DNA from 2 places in the Pseudomonas phenolilytica genome. Region 1 is predicted to be linked to the other one. Evidence: predicted binding sites of a transcription regulator. Region 1 holds the regulator's gene; the other holds the start of a gene.

Region 1 (8,817 bases):
CGCCCTGCTGGAAATGACTCGCAAAGGGCTGGGCATGACCGTTGTGGTGGAGCACGATGGACGCCTCGCGGGAATCTTCACCGACGGCGACCTGCGCCGCACCCTCGACAAGGGGATCGACGTGCGCCAGTCACTCATCGACGATGTCATGACGGCCCGCGGCAAGACAGCCAATGCCGACATGCTGGCTGCCGAAGCGCTGAAGATCATGGAGGATCACAAGATCAACTCGCTGGTGGTGATCGACGCCACAGGGCTGCCGATCGGCGCGCTGAACATGCACGACCTGCTACGTGCGGGAGTGATGTGATGCACCAGGATCTGCTGCAGCGCGCTCGCGACATCCGCCTGGCGATCTTCGACGTCGATGGCGTACTGACCGACGGCCGCCTGTACTTTCTCACTGACGGCAGCGAATTCAAGACGTTCAACACACTGGACGGCCACGGCATCAAGATGCTGATCAATTCCGGCGTGCGCACCGCCATCATCAGTGGCCGCAAGACTCCCGTGGTCGAGCGCCGCGCTCAGAACCTCGGCATCCAGCATCTCTATCAGGGGCGCGAGGACAAGCTGGTGGTGCTCGACGAGCTGCTGGACGAACTGGGACTGAGCTACGCTGAAGTCGCCTATCTGGGCGACGATCTGCCCGACCTGCCGGTTATCCGCCGGGTCGGCCTGGGCATGGCCGTGGCCAGCGCCGATGCCTTCGTGCGCCAGCATGCCCACGGCGTCACCCGAGCGCGCGGCGGCGAGGGTGCGGCCCGCGAATTCTGCGAGCTGATTCTGCACGCCCAGGGCAACCTGGCGGCCGCTCAATCGGCCTACCTGTAGAGGTTCCGATGCTTCGCAAACTGCGCTTTCCCGCCCTGCTGATGCTGATTGCCGCCCTACTGGTGGCGGTCGGCTACTGGAACATCCGCCCGGAGAGCTTCATGCAGCAGCCGGCAGCGGCCGCCCCGGCGGAATCGCCGATCGATTTCTACGTGCTCAACGCCCGCACCGTACAGTTCCAACCGGATGGCAAGCGCCACTATGAGCTGACCGCGGACAAGATGGAGCACCTCAAAGCCAACGATGTCAGCCTGCTGACACGCCCCGACCTGTATGCCTACCGCGGCACCGAACTGCCCTGGCATGTTCGCAGCGAGCGCGGCGAAGTTGCCGCTGGCGGCAGCGAAGTCGAACTGATCGACCAGGTGCGCGTCGAGCGTACCGACGCCAAGGGCCGCCCCACCATTCTCACCACCAGCCGGATGACGGTGTGGCCGGAGAAGGATTATGCCGAAACCCGGCAAGCCGTTAGAATCGAGGCCGCCAACGGCGTCACGACGGCCACGGGAATGAAAGCGTATCTGGATGATGGCAGGATGCACCTGCTGTCCAATGTAAGAGGCAAGCATGAGCTGCGTTAAGACCCTCCCCCTCCTGCTCGGTTTGAGCGCATTGTTGCTTGGTACCACTGCCTCGGCACTGCCAGAAGATCGCAACCAGCCGATCCGCGTTCAGGCCGACACGGCCGAACTGGACGACCAGCAGGGCGTCGCGGTCTATCGCGGCGACGTGGTGATCACCCAGGGCACGATGAAGATCACCGGTGACACCGTAACTATTACCCAGGACGGCAATGGCGATGTCGAGGTCTTCACCTCCATCGGCAAGCCTGCCTATTACGAGCAGAAGCCGGCAGTAGACAAAGAGATCGTCAAGGCTTACGGCCTGACCATCCAGTACTTCGCAGCGAACGAGCGCATCGTGCTGATCGACCAAGCCAAAGTGGTGCAGGAAGGCAATACCTTCGAGGGCGAGAAGATCGTCTATGACACCCAGCGGCAGATCGTCAACGCCGGGCGTGCCACCAATACCGCGGTGACCACGCCGCAGCCGCGCATCGACATGGTCATCCAGCCACGCAAGAAAGAGCAGCCGGCGGAGCAGGCGCAGTAATGGCCGTTCTCAAAGCGCAGCACCTCGCCAAGAGCTACAAGAGTCGCCAGGTCGTGCGCGACGTCAGCCTGTCGATCGAGAGCGGGCAGATCGTCGGCCTGCTCGGCCCCAATGGTGCCGGCAAGACTACCTGCTTCTACATGATCGTCGGTCTCGTGGGCGCCGATCAGGGGCGCGTGCTGATCGACCAGCAGGACGTCACCCACCTGCCGATGCATGGCCGCGCCCGCGCCGGTATCGGCTACCTGCCACAGGAAGCGTCGATCTTCCGTAAACTCTCGGTGGCGGACAACATCATGGCGATCCTGGAGACGCGCAAGGACCTCGATCGCGCCGGTCGACAACAGGCGCTCGAAGCGCTGTTGCAGGAGTTTCACATCAGTCATATTCGCGACAGCCTTGGCATGAGCCTGTCCGGCGGCGAACGACGCCGGGTAGAAATCGCCCGCGCCCTGGCCACAGCGCCCAAGTTCATCCTGCTGGACGAACCTTTCGCTGGCGTCGATCCGATCTCCGTGGGCGATATCAAGCAGATCATCCAACACCTCAAGGCCAAAGGTATCGGCGTTCTGATCACCGACCATAATGTTCGCGAAACACTGGATATCTGCGAAACGGCCTACATCGTCAACGACGGCCAGCTGATAGCCGAGGGCGACGCCGAAACCATCCTGGCCAATCAGTTGGTCAAAGAAGTCTACCTGGGCCACGAGTTCCGCCTGTGAGCGGTCGGCACGTCGGTTTTTTGCGTAATCCAACAGTTCTGGCCTAGGCAAAGGCTTCGCTGGCAGGCATATAATTTGCTTTCATTCGGCGCCTGGCGCCTATTGGGAATAGGCGCGGTTGCGCCGGCACATAAGGTTCGAAGTCCTCTGCCATGAAACCATCGCTAGTCCTGAAGATGGGCCAGCAGCTGACGATGACGCCGCAGCTGCAACAAGCCATACGACTGCTGCAGCTTTCTACGCTGGATCTGCAGCAGGAAATCCAGGAAGCCCTGGATTCCAACCCGATGCTCGAGCGCGAGGAGGACGGCGATGACTTCAGCCACGCCGATCCCATGGCCGAAGCCGCCGACCAGAACGGCGAAGGCTCCTCTGCCAGCCAGACAAGCAGCGACAATCGTTACGAAGAACCCGCACATAACGCCGACCACCTGGAAGAAGGCGACTGGGGCGAGCGCATTCCTAGCGAACTGCCCGTCGACACGGCCTGGGAAGACATCTACCAGACCAGCGCCAGCAGCCTGCCGAGCAGTGACGATGACGATTGGGATTTCACCACCCGCACCTCAAGCGGCGTCAGCCTGCAAAGCCACCTGCTCTGGCAACTCAACCTGGCGCCAATGAGCGATACCGACCGCCTGATCGCCACGACCCTCATCGACTGCATCAATGACCAAGGCTATCTGGAAGAAAGCCTGGAAGAGGTGCTCGAGTCGCTGGACCCCGAGCTCGAGGTCGAACTCGACGAGATTGAAGTGGTGCTCCACCGTATCCAGCAGTTCGAACCCGCCGGCATCGGCGCCCGCAACCTGAGCGAATGCCTGCTGCTGCAACTGCGCCAGCTGCCCGAACAGACCGCCTGGCTGGAGCAGGCCAAGCAACTGGTGAGCGATTACCTGGATGTTCTGGGTAATCGCGACTACAGCCTGCTGATGCGCAGGATGAAGCTCAAGGAAGATGAGCTACGCCAGGTGATCGAGCTGGTACAGAGCCTCAACCCGCGCCCCGGCTCGCAAATCGAGGCCAGCGAGCCAGAATATGTGGTGCCAGATGTGATTGTGCGCAAGCACAACGATCGCTGGCTGGTGGAGTTGAACCAGGACGCCATGCCGCGCCTGCGGGTCAACGCGCAATACGCCGGCTTCGTCAAGCGCGCCGACTCCAGCGCCGACAACACCTTCATGCGCAACCAGCTGCAGGAAGCGCGCTGGTTCATCAAGAGCCTGCTGAGCCGCAACGAGACGCTGATGAAGGTCGCCACGCAGATCGTCGAGCATCAGCGTGGCTTTCTCGAACACGGCGACGAAGCGATGAAGCCCCTTGTGCTACACGACATCGCCGAGGCGGTAGGCATGCACGAATCGACCATCTCGCGCGTGACCACGCAGAAATACATGCACACGCCACGGGGTATTTATGAGCTGAAATACTTCTTCTCCAGCCACGTCAGTACGGCCGAAGGCGGCGAGTGCTCCTCCACCGCTATCCGCGCGATCATCAAGAAGTTGGTCGCTGCGGAAAACCCCAAAAAGCCATTGAGCGACAGTAAGATCGCTGGTTTACTGGAGGCACAGGGCATCCAGGTTGCCCGTCGTACCATCGCCAAATACCGTGAATCGCTTGGTATCGCTCCCTCAAGCGAGCGCAAGCGGCTATAGTGCGGCCAGGTTGAATGTTTCGGCGGCAGGTTCTGTACCGGCCACCTTCGCAGCAGGCAATTAGGAGAAGCAGTATGCAAATCAACATCAGCGGTCTTCATCTGGAAGTGACTGACGCCCTGCGTAGCTATGTCGAGGAGAAATTCGAGCGGCTGTCCCGCCACTTCGATCGCATCATCAGCATCCAGGTGATCCTGCAGGTCGAAAAGCTCAAGCAGAAGGCCGAGGGCACGCTGCACATCGCCGGCCGCGAAGTGGTGGCCAATGCCGAGCACGAAGATATGTATGCCGCCATCGATCTGCTGGTCGACAAGCTCGATCGCCAGCTGATCAAGCACAAGGAAAAGCAGCTCGACCACACCCAGGGCGTAGTGGCTCGCTGACTCGCATCATGATCCGACTGGAATCCATCCTGACCCCTGGGCGTTCCCTGGTGAACGTCCCAGGCGGCAGCAAGAAACGCGTCCTCGAGCAGATCGCCAAGGTGATCGCGCAGGACCTGCCCGACCTCGATGCTCAGGCGATCTTCGAAAGCCTGATCGCCCGCGAAAAACTCGGTTCCACCGGTTTCGGCAATGGCATCGCCATTCCGCACTGCCGCATGGCGGGCTGCAATTCGCCGCTCAGCGCTGTGCTGCGCCTGGAGGCACCGGTGGACTTCGACGCCATCGATGGTGCGCCGGTCGATCTGTTGTTCGTTTTGCTGGTACCGCAAGCGGCGACGGATGAACATCTCGAACTGCTGCGCCAGATTGCCAGCATGCTCGACCGCGAAGACGTCCGCCAACGCCTGCGCCAGGCCCCCACCAACGACGACCTTTATCAGGTTGTGGTCGATGTGCAAAACGGCCAGTAGATGCGCCTGATCATCGTCAGCGGCCGCTCCGGATCGGGAAAAAGCACCGCCCTCGACGTGCTGGAGGACAACGGCTTCTACTGTATCGACAACCTCCCGGCCGGCCTGCTACCGGAGCTGGCCGAACGCGCCCTGCTTCACACCGAGCTGCTGCAGCCGCAGGTCGCCGTGTCCATCGATGCACGCAACTTGCCGAGTCAGCTCAAGCGCTTCCCCGAACTGCTCGACGAAGTACGCTCCCGACATATCCACTGCGACGTGATTTACCTCGATGCCGATGACGAAACCCTGCTCAAGCGTTTCTCGGAGACCCGTCGGCGCCACCCGCTGACCAACGACAAGCGCTCGCTAGCTGAGGCGATCCGCGATGAGGAGTTGCTGCTTGCATCGATCATCGACCACGCCGACCTCAAGATCGACACTACGCACCTGAATCTCTATCAGCTGCGCGACACGCTCAAACTGCGCCTGCTCAACCAACCCGAGCCCGGCACCGCCTTTCTCATCGAGTCGTTCGGTTTCAAGCGTGGTATGCCGGTAGATGCGGATCTGGTGTTCGACGTGCGCTGCCTGCCGAACCCTTACTGGAAGGCCGAGCTGCGTGACTATTCCGGTCTCGATCAGCCGGTCATCGACTACCTGTCCGCGCAGCCGGATGTTGACGAGATGTTCCAGGATATTCACGGCTACTTGAGCAAGTGGCTGCCCCGTTTCGCTGCCAGCAATCGCGCCTACGTCACGGTCGCCATCGGCTGCACCGGCGGCCATCACCGTTCCGTTTACCTGGCCGAACGCCTGGGCCAGGCGCTCAAGGCGCCTTTGAAGAATCTGCAGGTTCGCCACCGCGACCTAGCCTAGGACGAACAACCCCATGCCCGCCCGCGACGTCACCATCATCAACAAGCTCGGCCTGCACGCCCGCGCGGCCGCCAAGTTCGTCGGCGTAGCCAACCGTTATCCATGCAGCATTCGCGTCGGACGCTGCCCCGACACCCTGGTAGATGGCAAGAACATCATGGCGGTCATGATGCTGGCTGCCAGCAAGGGCACTGCCCTGCATCTACAGACCGAGGGCGAGGAAGACGAGGCAGCCCTGGGCGCACTGGTCGCACTGATCGAAGATTATTTCGAGGAAGGCGAATAGGCCTTGCGCCCCGGCGAGCAGGATTATTCCTACTCGCCGTTCCGCCCCCTCATTCGTCAGGGCAACCGTGGCACCCTGTTTATTTCCCTGCGACCGTCATCCGCTCGATCAGCACCGAGCCCGTACGGATATTGCTGCGAGTCTCGGTATCACAGCCGACGGCAACGATCTGGCGGAACATGTCGCGCAGGTTGCCGGCGATGGTGACCTCCTGTACCGGGAACTGGATTTCGCCGTTCTCCACCCAGTAGCCACCGGCACCACGCGAATAATCACCGGTCACCAGATTCAGCCCCTGCCCCATCAGCTCGGTCACCAGCAGGCCACGCCCCATCCGCCGCAGCAGCGCGGCCTGGTCTTCCTCGCCGTGGCTGACGAACAGGTTATGCACGCCGCCCGCGTTGGCGGTGCTCGGCAGACCCAGCTTGCGTCCGGAATAGGTTCCCAGCACATAGGAAATCAGCTGACCGTTTTCCACGAAGGGCTTGGCATAGGTCGCCAGGCCATCGCCATCATAGGACGCACTGCCCAGCGCCTGCGCAAGGTGCGGCCGCTCGTCCAGGCTCAGCCACTCGGGGAAAAGCGTCTGCCCCAGGGCGTTCTCCAAATAGGACGCCTTGCGGTAGAGATTGCTGCCGGAGATCGCGGCGAGAAAGTGACCGAACAGTCCGGTCGCCAGATCGGCCGAAAATAGCACCGGCACCTCGCAAGTTGGCACCGGCCGCGCGCCCAGGCGTCTGACCGCACGCTCCGCGGCACGGCGCCCGATGTTCAGCGGATCGGCCAATGTATCGGCGCGACGGCTGACATCGTAGTAGTAGTCGCGCTGCATCTGCCCAGCATGCTCGGCAATCATCACGCAACTCAGGCTGTGGCGCGTGCTGCAGTAGCTGCCGATGAAGCCGTTGCTGTTGCCGTAGGCACGGCACCCCTGATGGGTATTGACGCTGGTACCGTCAGCATTGCGGATGCGCGGATCGACTGCGAACGCCGCCTCTTCGCAGCGCAGCGCCGTTTCGATCGCCTGTTCAGGGGAAACCGACCAGGGATGGAACAGGTCCAGGTCCGGAAGCTCGCGCGCCATCAGCGCAGCGTCGGCAAGTCCGGCAAACTCGTCCTCGGACGCATGCCGCGCAATCGCCAGCGCGGCAGCCACTGTTTCGCGGATGGCTGCGTCGCCGCTGCCAGTGGTGCTCGCGGAACCCTTGCGCTGGCCGACATAGAGCGTAATGCCGAAGCCCTGATCGCGATTGAACTCGACGGTTTCAACTTCGCCCTGGCGCACGGCGGTCGACAGTCCCTGCTCCATCGACACCGACACCTCACTGGCGCTGGCGCCCTGCCGACGCGCTTCCTCGATGATGCGCTCGACTTTCTCGCGCAAGCCCGGCTCAACCTGCGGACCGATGCCTTCTACTTCACTCATAAGAACTCCCAAGCCCCGCATTCGATCGTGACTCAGCCCGCCGACGGCAGAACCGGCCCGGCAAGGCTGCTGTTATCATGGCGGCATTTCCCAATGGACCATCCCCATGCCTGAATACTCCGACGACGGCGTTTTCGACGAGAAGAGCAAATCCCAGGTCAAGCGCGAGCTGCACGCGCTGCAGGAACTGGGCGAACGCCTGACCACACTCAAGCCCGACCTGATCGAGCGCCTGCCGTTGAGCGACGCGCTGCGCAAGGCGCTCGCCGATGCGCCTAAACACACCGCACACATCGCCCGCAAACGCCACATCCAATACATCGGCAAGCTGATGCGTGGACAGGACATCGACGCCATCCTGGCGCTGGTCGACCAACTCGACGCCTCCACCCGCCAGTACAACGAACGCTTTCATGCCCTGGAGCGCTGGCGCGATCGTCTGATCGCCGGCAACGATGAAACGCTGGAAGCCTTCGTCACCGATTACCCCGACACCGACCGCCAGCACCTGCGCGGCCTGATCCGCCATGCCCAGCATGAGGCCGCGCACAACAAACCGCCGGCGGCGAGCCGCAAGATCTTCAAATACATCCGCGACCTTGATGAAACCAAGCGCGGGCTGAAATAAGCCAGGCCACGCGCCGTCCAGCCGCCTCAAGCGGCTTCAGGCGCCCGTTCCGCCAACGGTGATCTCGTCGATCTTCAACGTCGGCTGACCGACACCCACAGGCACCGACTGGCCATCCTTGCCACAGGTGCCGACGCCGCTGTCCAGCGCCAGATCGTTACCGACCATCGACACCCGCGTCATCACCTCCGGGCCGTTGCCGATCAGCGTCGCGCCCTTGACCGGTGCCGTGATCCGTCCATCTTCGATCAGATAGGCCTCGCTGGTGGAGAACACGAACTTGCCGCTGGTGATATCCACTTGGCCGCCACCGAGGCTGGCGCAGTAGAGGCCGCGCTTGACCGAACGGATGATCTCTTCGGGATCGCTCTCGCCGGCCAGCATGTAAGTGTTGGTCATGCGCGGCATCGGCAGGTGCGCATAGGACTCGCGC
Region 2 (8,817 bases), 730 kb from region 1:
CTGGCCGGCTCGCCACGCGCGGCATCATCGACGCCGAGCAGCGCATCGACCGGGTCAGCTACCCGTTGCGCCACCTCGGCGCCAGCCTCCAACAGCGGCGCCGCGGAAGGCGCAGGCTGCGGCTCGGCGCCGGCTCGCGACGGAGGCAGACGCGTTTCGACGACGGTCGGCGCAGCGTCCACCCCACGCCGCACCGGCGGCTCGGTCGGCGGTAGCGTCGCGGCCGATACCGGCAGCGGGTCGGTCGTGGTCGGGGGCGGTGCCGCCGTGGCGGCCAAGGCGATCGCGACTGTCGCCACCGGCGCCGCCGGCTGGCCGGCGTCGCGCGCCTGCACCTGCGTCTGCTGCTGCCCGAGCATGCCCAGCAGCCATTGCTCGGCAGTCAACTCCAGGGAAGTTTCCTCGGTGGCGGAAGCGGCTTCGCGCGCGGGCAGCCCTGACGTGGCTTCATCCGTCGTTGCCACCGGCAGCGCGCCGAACGGCAACGCCGGCAGGTCCACGGGTGGCAGCTGCTCGGCATCGGCGGCGCGTGCCATCTGCGCGCCAAAGACCCCGGGCTGTTCGCCAGTTGCCGCGTGGCCATCCAGCACCGGCGCTGCGGCCGCTACCACCATGGCGCCGATTGGCTGCGCGGCACGCGGCGCCGGCTGGCCGGGCGTCTGCGGGGCGGACATCGACTGAATCATCGAGCCTCTCCGGTGTGGAACAGCTCGACGCGCTGATAGGCCGCCAGTCCTTCGGCGTACTCCAGGTGGTTCACCAGCAGCTGGCGTAGGCGTTCGCACTCCTCGGCGCAGGCGACCCGCGCCTGGTCGTGCAGCTGCTTGAGCGCTGCGCGGGCGGCGAGGGTGGCCGGGTCAAGCTGCTCGCTCTCGGCCAACGCGCGCAGGCATTGGGCGATGGCAGCGTCCACCGTGGCGATCGCCTGCCAGTCCCCGCGCTGCAGGGCCTGATCCAGCTGCGCGTGCAGCTGCTGCAGGCGCTGGGCATCACTTGCGAGCGGCACTGACGCCCTCCCAGCCTTCGCGCAGGATGCCGAGCAGATTGGTCACTTCATCCAGCCCTTCCAGCGACAGCGTCACGCTGACATCGGAGAGGCGGTAGATGCAGTACTCGTAGAGTCGCGCCAGGCCCTGCACCACCTCGCCGCCGTTCTCTTCGTCGAGCGCGCCGTTGAGGCCGTTGAGGATGTTCATGCATTTTTCCAGCGACGCACCCTTCTGCTGGTAGCGCTTGTGCTCGATGTGGCCGCGGGCGCGGGCCAGCTCGTCGAGCAGTCCGTCCATCAGCACCAGCACCAGCTCGTAGGGGGACGCGGCGGCCGCACGGGCCTCCAGGTCCACCGCGCGGTAGCTGTCGTAACTGTCGTTGGGGAGATAGGTCATCCGAACATTCCTGAGGTCTGCTCCATCGACTGCATGGTCTGCATCATCGTGGTGAACTGCTTGAGGTAGCGGGAGTAGTAGCTGTCGTAGCGCTGCTGCAGCTTGTCGAACTGGTCGTCGATGCGGCGCAGGTTCAGGTCCAGCGTCTCCATGCGGTTCTTCAGCATGCCGTTGGCGCTGCTGGTGAAGCTGGCGACGGTCTTGTCGATGCTGTCGAGCATCTGGTCCTTGCCGGTGAACAGCGCCTCGAAGGCCTCCGGCTTGGCGGCGACGGCAGCCTCGAAGCGGGTGGCGTCGAGGGTCAGCTTGCCGTTGCGGTCGGAACTGATGCCGAAGTCGATCAGGCTGACGCCGCCGAAATCGGTACGCAGCAGGGCGTTCAAGCGACCCTCGATGGAGCGCACACTGGCATCGCCGGCCAGCGGGCCGCGCTCGCTGCTTTCGCTGCCGCTGGCGGTAAGGCCGTCGAGGCTGCTCATCAGGGTGTTGAAGGCGTCGATGAAGCTCTGCGCCTGGGCCTTGGTCGCCGATTTGTCCTGGCCGACGGTCAGGGTCAGCGCGGCATCGCTGGCGTTGTGCACCTTGCTGACGGTGAGGCTGACGCCGTCGATGACGTTGTCGAAGGTATTGCTGGCGCTGGTCAGCTCGATGCCGCCGCTGCCGAAACTGCCACCCATGCGGATGCGCGCATCCTGTGCGGTGGACAGCGTGGTGCTGGTGGCGCCACCGGTCAGCCCGAAGGTGAAGGCGTTGGCCGCGCCGCTCTCTTCACCGGTGAGCACCAGGTTGACCTGGCCGTTGCTGCGCACCAGCGTCGCCTGCACGCCGAGGCCGGCGTCGTTGACGGCCTTGGCCGCCTCGTCGAGCGTCGCGTAGCTGCTCAGGTCGAAGGTCTGTGCATTCAGGGTCAGGGTGCCGCTGAGGCTGCCCTCGGTCAGGCCCTGCACGGCGACCTGCTGCTTGCTGGCCAGCTGCTCGACGTAGAACTGGTAGCTGCCGGGCTGCGCGGTAGTGCCGACGGTGGCCGTGGCGTAGCCGTCCTGACTGTAGGACGCGCTGTTGACCAGCATGCTCGAGGTGCTGCTGTTGAGTTTGGTCAGTGCCGACTTGAACGTGGTCAGCGAGGTGCGCAGCTTGCTCAGCGCGTCACGCTGGGTCTTGTAGTTCGCCTCGTTGCGGTTGAGCCGGTCCAGCGAGGACTGCACCTCGTAGGTGGCCAACTGCGTCGACATCTGCTTTACGTAATTCGAATCCATCGCCATTGCCGATCCCCTTCCCCAAATCTATTGAGCAAATTGAGTGCCAAGTCTCAAAGCATTGATTTACAAAGACTTTCGCTTGGCGCATGCAGAAAAAACGCTTCCGCCCGGGCAGTGGATGCGGAAACGGGGAAACGCCGTTTCCGCCCGCATCGACGACGGAACATCTCTTTACAAGGGCGGCGCAGGAAGGGGGTTACTTAAGCGGGCGCGATCACGGCCGCGCCGTGCTGGCGCTGGCGACGTGATGGATTCAGACAGGGCCGGCGGCGCTCAGTACGCCTGAGGGCTGTACAGGTGGGTCGGCTGCTGGCTGGCGAGCAGCTGTTCGAGGATCTCGTGGTGCATCGCCAATAGTTTGCCGTTGCGCTCGTTGAGCTGCTGACATTCGGCCGCCAGCCGGCCGAGCTGCTGCCAGAACTGCTGCAGCACCGCGCGGCGCACCTCGGGGTAGCTTTCCAGCAGGCGCTGCATGCCGGCGCCATCGTCGCTCAGGCGGAAGGCGGCGAGTATCTTGCCGCGGCGCTGGGCACGTCCGCCGAGGTTGTCGACGTGGCGACTGATCTGGCGATTGATCCGCTCGATCTCAACGCTGTCGCGTTCGAGCAGGAAGCTGTAAAGCGCCTGCATCAGGTCGCGCAGGGCGAGGTAGTCACCACAGTCCTGCTGCAGGTCGGCGTCGACGATCTGCAGCAGCCTGTCGCGCTGGCTCACGCATCGTTCCCGCGGTGGTAGGCGAGCATGCTGCTGGCCAGCTCGGCCGGGTCGCTGGACAGCTCACCGCGCTGCAGGGCCTGCTTGAGTGCGGCGACGCGCTCCAGATCGACCTCCGGCATGGCGCGCAGGGCTTCGTGCATCTGCTCCAGCGGCAGGCTCTCGGCCTGGCGGGCCGCAGGCGGCGCGACGGGCGCGGGTGCCGCCTGGCGGGCGGTGGCGGTTTCGCCGGGGACGCTGAGGGCGGGCTTGAAGTGCCGGCTGATTTCCATGATTTCTTTCCAACTCGGTGGTTACAGCCAATCAGGCGACCGCCCTGGCGCAAAACTTAAACGCGATTTTCACACAGTCGCCGCCAGCGCGGCAGTCGCTCATCCCGCCTGGTTGCGCCACCAGGCCTGCGCCGCCAGCCCGTCCTGGATCTTCTGCTCCTGCTGCGCGAGCTGCTGTTGCCATTGCTGCATCTTGTTGTCGATCACCTGCGCCACCACCTTCTCGCTACGCATGGCCTGCAACAGCTCGCCCTGGATGCGCGCCAGCGCCTGCTCGGCCACCGCCAGTTCGCGGCGCTGCAGCTCGACCATCTTGTACAGCGTGGCCTTGTAGCGCTGCTGGTTGTCGCGCTGCAGCGGCGTGTTCATCGGCACCGAGAAACCGCACAGGCGGCTCAGCCCGGTGATGTTGTTGCGATAGCGCTGGCAGAGGTTCTGCTGGTACTGCACCTGGCCGAGCATCTGCCGCACGCGGTTGCCGCGCAGGCTGGCCAGGCGCGACAGCGTTTCGATCTGCTGTTTCATCGCGGCTTCCCGATGATGTTCTGCAAGGTGACGATGCTCAGCTCCAGTTCGGCGGCCTCGCCCACCTCCTGGCGCAGGAAGCGTTCGATGGTCGGTGCCAGCTGTACCGCGCGATCGGTCTTGGGGTCCATGCCCGGGGTGTAGCCGCCCAACGGGATCAGTTCGCGGATCTTCTCGAAGGTGCTGTACAGCTCCTTGAGCTGCCGCGCCGCGCCCAGATGCGCCGGCTGGCCGACCTGGCTCATGCAGCGGCTGACCGAGGCGCCGACGTCGATCGCCGGGTAGTGACCGGCCTCGGCCAGGCGGCGCGACAGCACGATGTGGCCGTCGAGAATCGCCCGCGCGCAGTCGACGATCGGGTCCTGCTGGTCGTCGCCCTCGGCGAGCACGGTGTAGATCGCGCTGAGGCTGCCACTGCCATCGGCGCCATTGCCGGCGCTTTCCACCAGTTCCGGCAGCATGCCGAACACCGACGGCGGATAGCCCTTGGTCGCCGGAGGCTCGCCGAGGGCCAGGGCGATCTCGCGCTGGGCCATGGCGTAGCGGGTCAGCGAGTCGACCAGCAGCAGCACGTCATGGCCCTGGTCGCGGAAATAGGCAGCGATGCTGTGGCACAGCTCGGTGGCCTTGAGGCGCATCAGCGGCGATTCGTTGGCCGGCGCCACCACCACCACGGCCTTTTTCAGGCCCTCCTCGCCCAGCGCATGCAGGATGAATTCCTGTACCTCGCGGCCGCGCTCGCCGATCAGGCCGACCACCACCACATCGGCCTTGGTCTGCCGGGTGATCATGCCCAGCAGCACGCTCTTGCCGACGCCGGAACCGGCGAACAGGCCGACGCGCTGGCCCTTGCCGAGGGTCAGCAGGGCGTTGATCGCGCGCACGCCGACGTCCAGCGGCGCCTCCACCGGCCGGCGTTTGAGCGGATTGACCGAGGGCAGCTCAGTCGGCAGCGGATCGCAGCCGCCGAGCTTGCCCAGTTCGTCCAGCGGCTCACCGAGGCCGTTGACCACCCGCCCGAGCCAGGATTCGTCGATGTGCAGCATCGCCTCGTCGGGTGCCGGGAAGACCCGCGAGCCGGCACTCAGGCCCATCGGTTTCTTGAACGGCATCAGGTAGGTGATATCGCGGTTGAAGCCCACCACCTGCGCTTCGAGCATGGCGCCGTCGGCCAGTTCGACATAGCAGCGCTGGCCGGTCATGCGCTGGCAGCCGAGGCTTTCCAGCAGCATGCCGGAGACGCGCACCAGGCGGCCGCTGACCTTGGCCAGCTGCACCTTGTCCAGCGAGCGCAGCGCCTCGTCGAGCCGGAAGCTCTCGCGCAGGGACATCTCAGGCCGAGTCCCGCATGTGTTCGGCGAGGGTGTCCATGCATGAATCCAGGCGCTGCTGGCAACCGATATCGGCTTCGGCCTGGGCGGTCAGCACGCGGCATTCGCCGAGCGCCAGCTTGTCGTCCGGCACCAGGCGCCAGGCGGCGGCGCGCTCCGGGGCCAGCTCGCGAATGCGCGCGCACTCCTCCGGGTTGAGGTGAATGCGCACGTCGTCCTGGTCGCCGGGCATGGCATTCAGCGCTTCCTCGGCGAGGGTCAGCAACTGCGTGGGGTGCAGGGTCAGCTCGCAGCGGATCACCTGCTTGGCAACCTTTTGCACCAGCTCCAGCAACTCTTCGCGGCGTGCCTGCTGGTAATCGCGCTGGAAGTGCTCAAACATCTCGATCAACCCGTCCAGCGGCCGCGCAGCAGTCTCGAAGGCCTGACGCCCCTGCTGGCGCCCCTCTTCGCGGCCGATGCTGCGGCCATCCTCGACGCCGCGCTCGAAGCCCTCGCGATGCCCCGCCTCGCGGCCCTGCTCGAGGCCCTCGCGGTAGCCCTTGTCGATGCCTTCCTGAAAACCTTCGGCCACCGCGCGTTGCAGCGCCGCCGGATCGCCGGCCAGACCCTCGGCGAGCTGCGCCGGGGCCTTGACCCGTGGCGGGAACCGGAACGGCCGCCAGCTGCGGCCCGCGCCCTTGACCACCTTGACCGTCATCTCATTCCACCGTCTGTTCGCGGAACAGCTGCACCTGCAGCTCGCCATCGGCGGACATCTCGCGGACCACCGCCATGATGTCCTTGCGCACCTGCTCGACGCGCGACAGCGGCACCGGGCCCTGGCGGCGGTTGATCGATTCCATCTGCTGCGCCTGACGCTTGGGCATCGCGCCCTGGATCGCCCGCACCAGCGCCGGCTCGGCACCCTTCAGCGCGACCACCCATTCTTCCAGCGGAATCACTTCCAGCAGGGTCTGCAGCACGTCCTGGTTCTGTCGCGAGAGGATGAAGAAGTCGTACATCTCATCCTCGATCTTGCCGACCAGCTCCTCGTTGTGCGCGCGCAGCAGCTCGAACATCTGGTCGCGGTTGCCCTTGAAGCGGTTCATGATGTCGGCCGCCTGCTTCACCCCGCGCACCTGCGAGCCCTGGGTGCTGAGCACGCGCAGGCTGCGGTCGATCAGCTGCTCCAGCTCGGCGATCACGTCGCTGTTGACCTCCGAGAGGTTGGCGATGCGGTAGAGCAGTTCGTCCTGGCGCTCGGCCGGCATGCATTCGAGCACCTCGGTGGCCATGCCCGGCGGCAGGAAGGCGAGGAACACCGCCTGCATCTGCGCGTGCTCCTTGGCGATCAGCGCGGCGAATTGCTTGGGATCGAGCCATTCCATCTTGGCCATCTTGGCGCGGATTTCCTCGCCATAGATGGAGTCCAGCAGCGAGCGGGTGATGTCGCCGCCCAGCGCCTTGCCGAGCATGCCGGCCAGGTAGCTGCGCGAGGCGCCCTTGATGCTGCTCTGCTCCTTGTAATCGTCGAAGAAGCGGCTGATCACGTCGGAGACCATCGGCTGCTTGACGTTGGACAGTCGCGCCATCGCCTGGCTGATGCTGATGATCTCCTCGCGCGAGAAGTTGCGCAGGATGCCGGCGGATATCTCGTCACCCATGCTCAGCATGAGGATCGCCGCCTGGTCGAGCGAACTGACCGAACGCAGCTGCAGCGGGCGCGGCTTGATCTCCTTGGCGGACGCGGTGTCCTGATCAGCCGGCTGGGTTGAGGTCTCTTTCATTGCGCCCTATCCAATGCTTGATGACTTCCGAGACGCGCTCGGGATCGTTCTTGGCGAGCATCTGCAAATGCTCGATCTGCAACTCCAGGCCCGAGCCCGGCGCCGGCAGACGGATTTCCGAAAGCGGGTTGAGTTCGCCGAAGATGTGCGGGCCGTCAGTCTGGCGCGGGCTGACCAGCGCCGGCCGCACCTCGCTTTCCAGCGCCGCGGCGACACCGGCCGGGGCCAGCGTGCCTTCCGGCGGCTCCGCCTGCGGCAGCTGCGCACCGTCGCGCTGAGTCAGGTTGCGCACCGCCGGGCGAACCACGATCAGCAACAGCAGCAGGGCGATCAGCCCGGCGACGCCGACCTTGGCCAGCGCATGCACCTGGCTGTTCTCCCACCAGGGCAGCGTTTCGGCAGGATTCTCGACCGCCGCGAAGGGCAGCACGCTGAGGGTCAGCAGGTCGCCACGCGCCTGCTGGAAGCCCACCGCGCTGCGCACCATGGCTTCCAGCTCGGCACGCGCTGCCTCGCTCCAGCCACCTTCCGGCGCGGCGGCGGCATTGAGCACCACCGCCACGCTCTGCTGACGCAGGGCGAAACCGGCGTGCTTCACATGGATCACGCTCTGGTCATAGTCGAGCTGGCGGGTAGATTCCTCGCGCAGCGAGGTGGCGCCCTTGGTCTGCTTGTCCGCCGCTGCGGGCTCCTCGCCTTCTTGCGGCGGGCCGACCGGGCGGTTGCTCAGCGAGCCGGGCACGCCGAGGGCCAGCTGATCCAGCGCGCTCTCGTTGCTCAGCACCTCGCGACGCAGACGCGGCGCATCGCCGAAAGCCTGGAGGGTTTCCTCCTTCTGGCTGAAGTCGATGTCCGCCGCCACGCTGATGCGGTAGTTGCCGCTGCCCAGCACCGGCGCCAGCACCTGCTCGATGTTGGCCACCGCCTGCTGCTGGTAATCCTCCACGGCGCGCCAGTTCTGCGCCGGACCGCCGCCGACGTTGAGCCCGCGCGACAGCAGCGCACCGTACTGGTCGACCACGCCGACATCTTCCGGCTTGAGGTTGGGCACGCTGTTGGCCACCAGATTGACGATGGCAGCGACCTGATCGCTGCTGAGCTTGTAACCGGCATCCAGCTGCAGCATCACCGAGGCCTTGGTCGGCGCCCGCTTGCTGATCACGAAGGAGCTGTTCTCCTCCTGCGCCAGATGCACCCGCGCATGCTGCACGCCCTTGAGTGCCATCACCGTGCGCGCCAGCTCGCCTTCCAGGCTGCGCTTGAGGCGCACGTCCTGGACGAACTGACTGGTGCCCAGCGGCTCTTCCTGATCGAACAGTTCATAGCCGGCCGGTTGGCTGACCTTCACGCCCTTGGCCGAGAGCAGCATGCGCGCCTGCGCCAGCTGGTCCTCGCGCACCAGGATCTGCCCGCTCTGCGGGTGGATGCGGTACTGCAGGGCCTCGGCATCGAGCACCTGCATCACCTCGGCGGCGGGGAACGACTCGCCGGCGCCGTGCAGCGCGCGGAACGAACCGCTGTCACGCCAGAGGTAGAACACCACCGCCACGGCCAGCGCCGCG

What was found. The regulator sigma-54, encoded in region 1, starts transcription at its own class of promoters, with help from an activator protein. The targets are predictions, from matches to a motif close to ANTGGCATNNANNTTGCTNT.
Region 2: fliD (flagellar filament capping protein FliD) is a predicted target of sigma-54. The motif match lies at 2,673-2,692, and genes of this name have one in related genera.

The regions. Positions count from the first base shown of each region.
Region 1 covers NZ_CP058908.1:1,914,765-1,923,581, reverse strand. The annotation lists gene HU825_RS09205 (KpsF/GutQ family sugar-phosphate isomerase) at 1-310, shown strand, start outside; gene kdsC (3-deoxy-manno-octulosonate-8-phosphatase KdsC) at 310-834, shown strand; gene lptC (LPS export ABC transporter periplasmic protein LptC) at 843-1,415, shown strand; gene lptA (lipopolysaccharide transport periplasmic protein LptA) at 1,402-1,947, shown strand; gene lptB (LPS export ABC transporter ATP-binding protein) at 1,947-2,672, shown strand; gene HU825_RS09180 (RNA polymerase factor sigma-54) at 2,825-4,330, shown strand; gene hpf (ribosome hibernation-promoting factor, HPF/YfiA family) at 4,405-4,713, shown strand; gene ptsN (PTS IIA-like nitrogen regulatory protein PtsN) at 4,722-5,186, shown strand; gene rapZ (RNase adapter RapZ) at 5,187-6,044, shown strand; gene HU825_RS09160 (HPr family phosphocarrier protein) at 6,058-6,330, shown strand; gene pmbA (metalloprotease PmbA) at 6,410-7,756, opposite strand; gene yjgA (ribosome biogenesis factor YjgA) at 7,863-8,384, shown strand; gene tldD (metalloprotease TldD) at 8,421-8,817, opposite strand, start outside.
Region 2 covers NZ_CP058908.1:1,180,778-1,189,594, reverse strand. The annotation lists gene HU825_RS05700 (flagellar hook-length control protein FliK) at 1-686, opposite strand, end outside; gene HU825_RS05695 (hypothetical protein) at 683-1,006, opposite strand; gene fliS (flagellar export chaperone FliS) at 990-1,385, opposite strand; gene fliD (flagellar filament capping protein FliD) at 1,382-2,647, opposite strand; gene HU825_RS05680 (flagella synthesis protein FlgN) at 2,918-3,358, opposite strand; gene flgM (flagellar biosynthesis anti-sigma factor FlgM) at 3,355-3,630, opposite strand; gene HU825_RS05670 (flagellar FliJ family protein) at 3,730-4,155, opposite strand; gene fliI (flagellar protein export ATPase FliI) at 4,152-5,486, opposite strand; gene fliH (flagellar assembly protein FliH) at 5,488-6,186, opposite strand; gene HU825_RS05655 (FliG C-terminal domain-containing protein) at 6,188-7,255, opposite strand; gene fliF (flagellar basal-body MS-ring/collar protein FliF) at 7,227-8,817, opposite strand, start outside.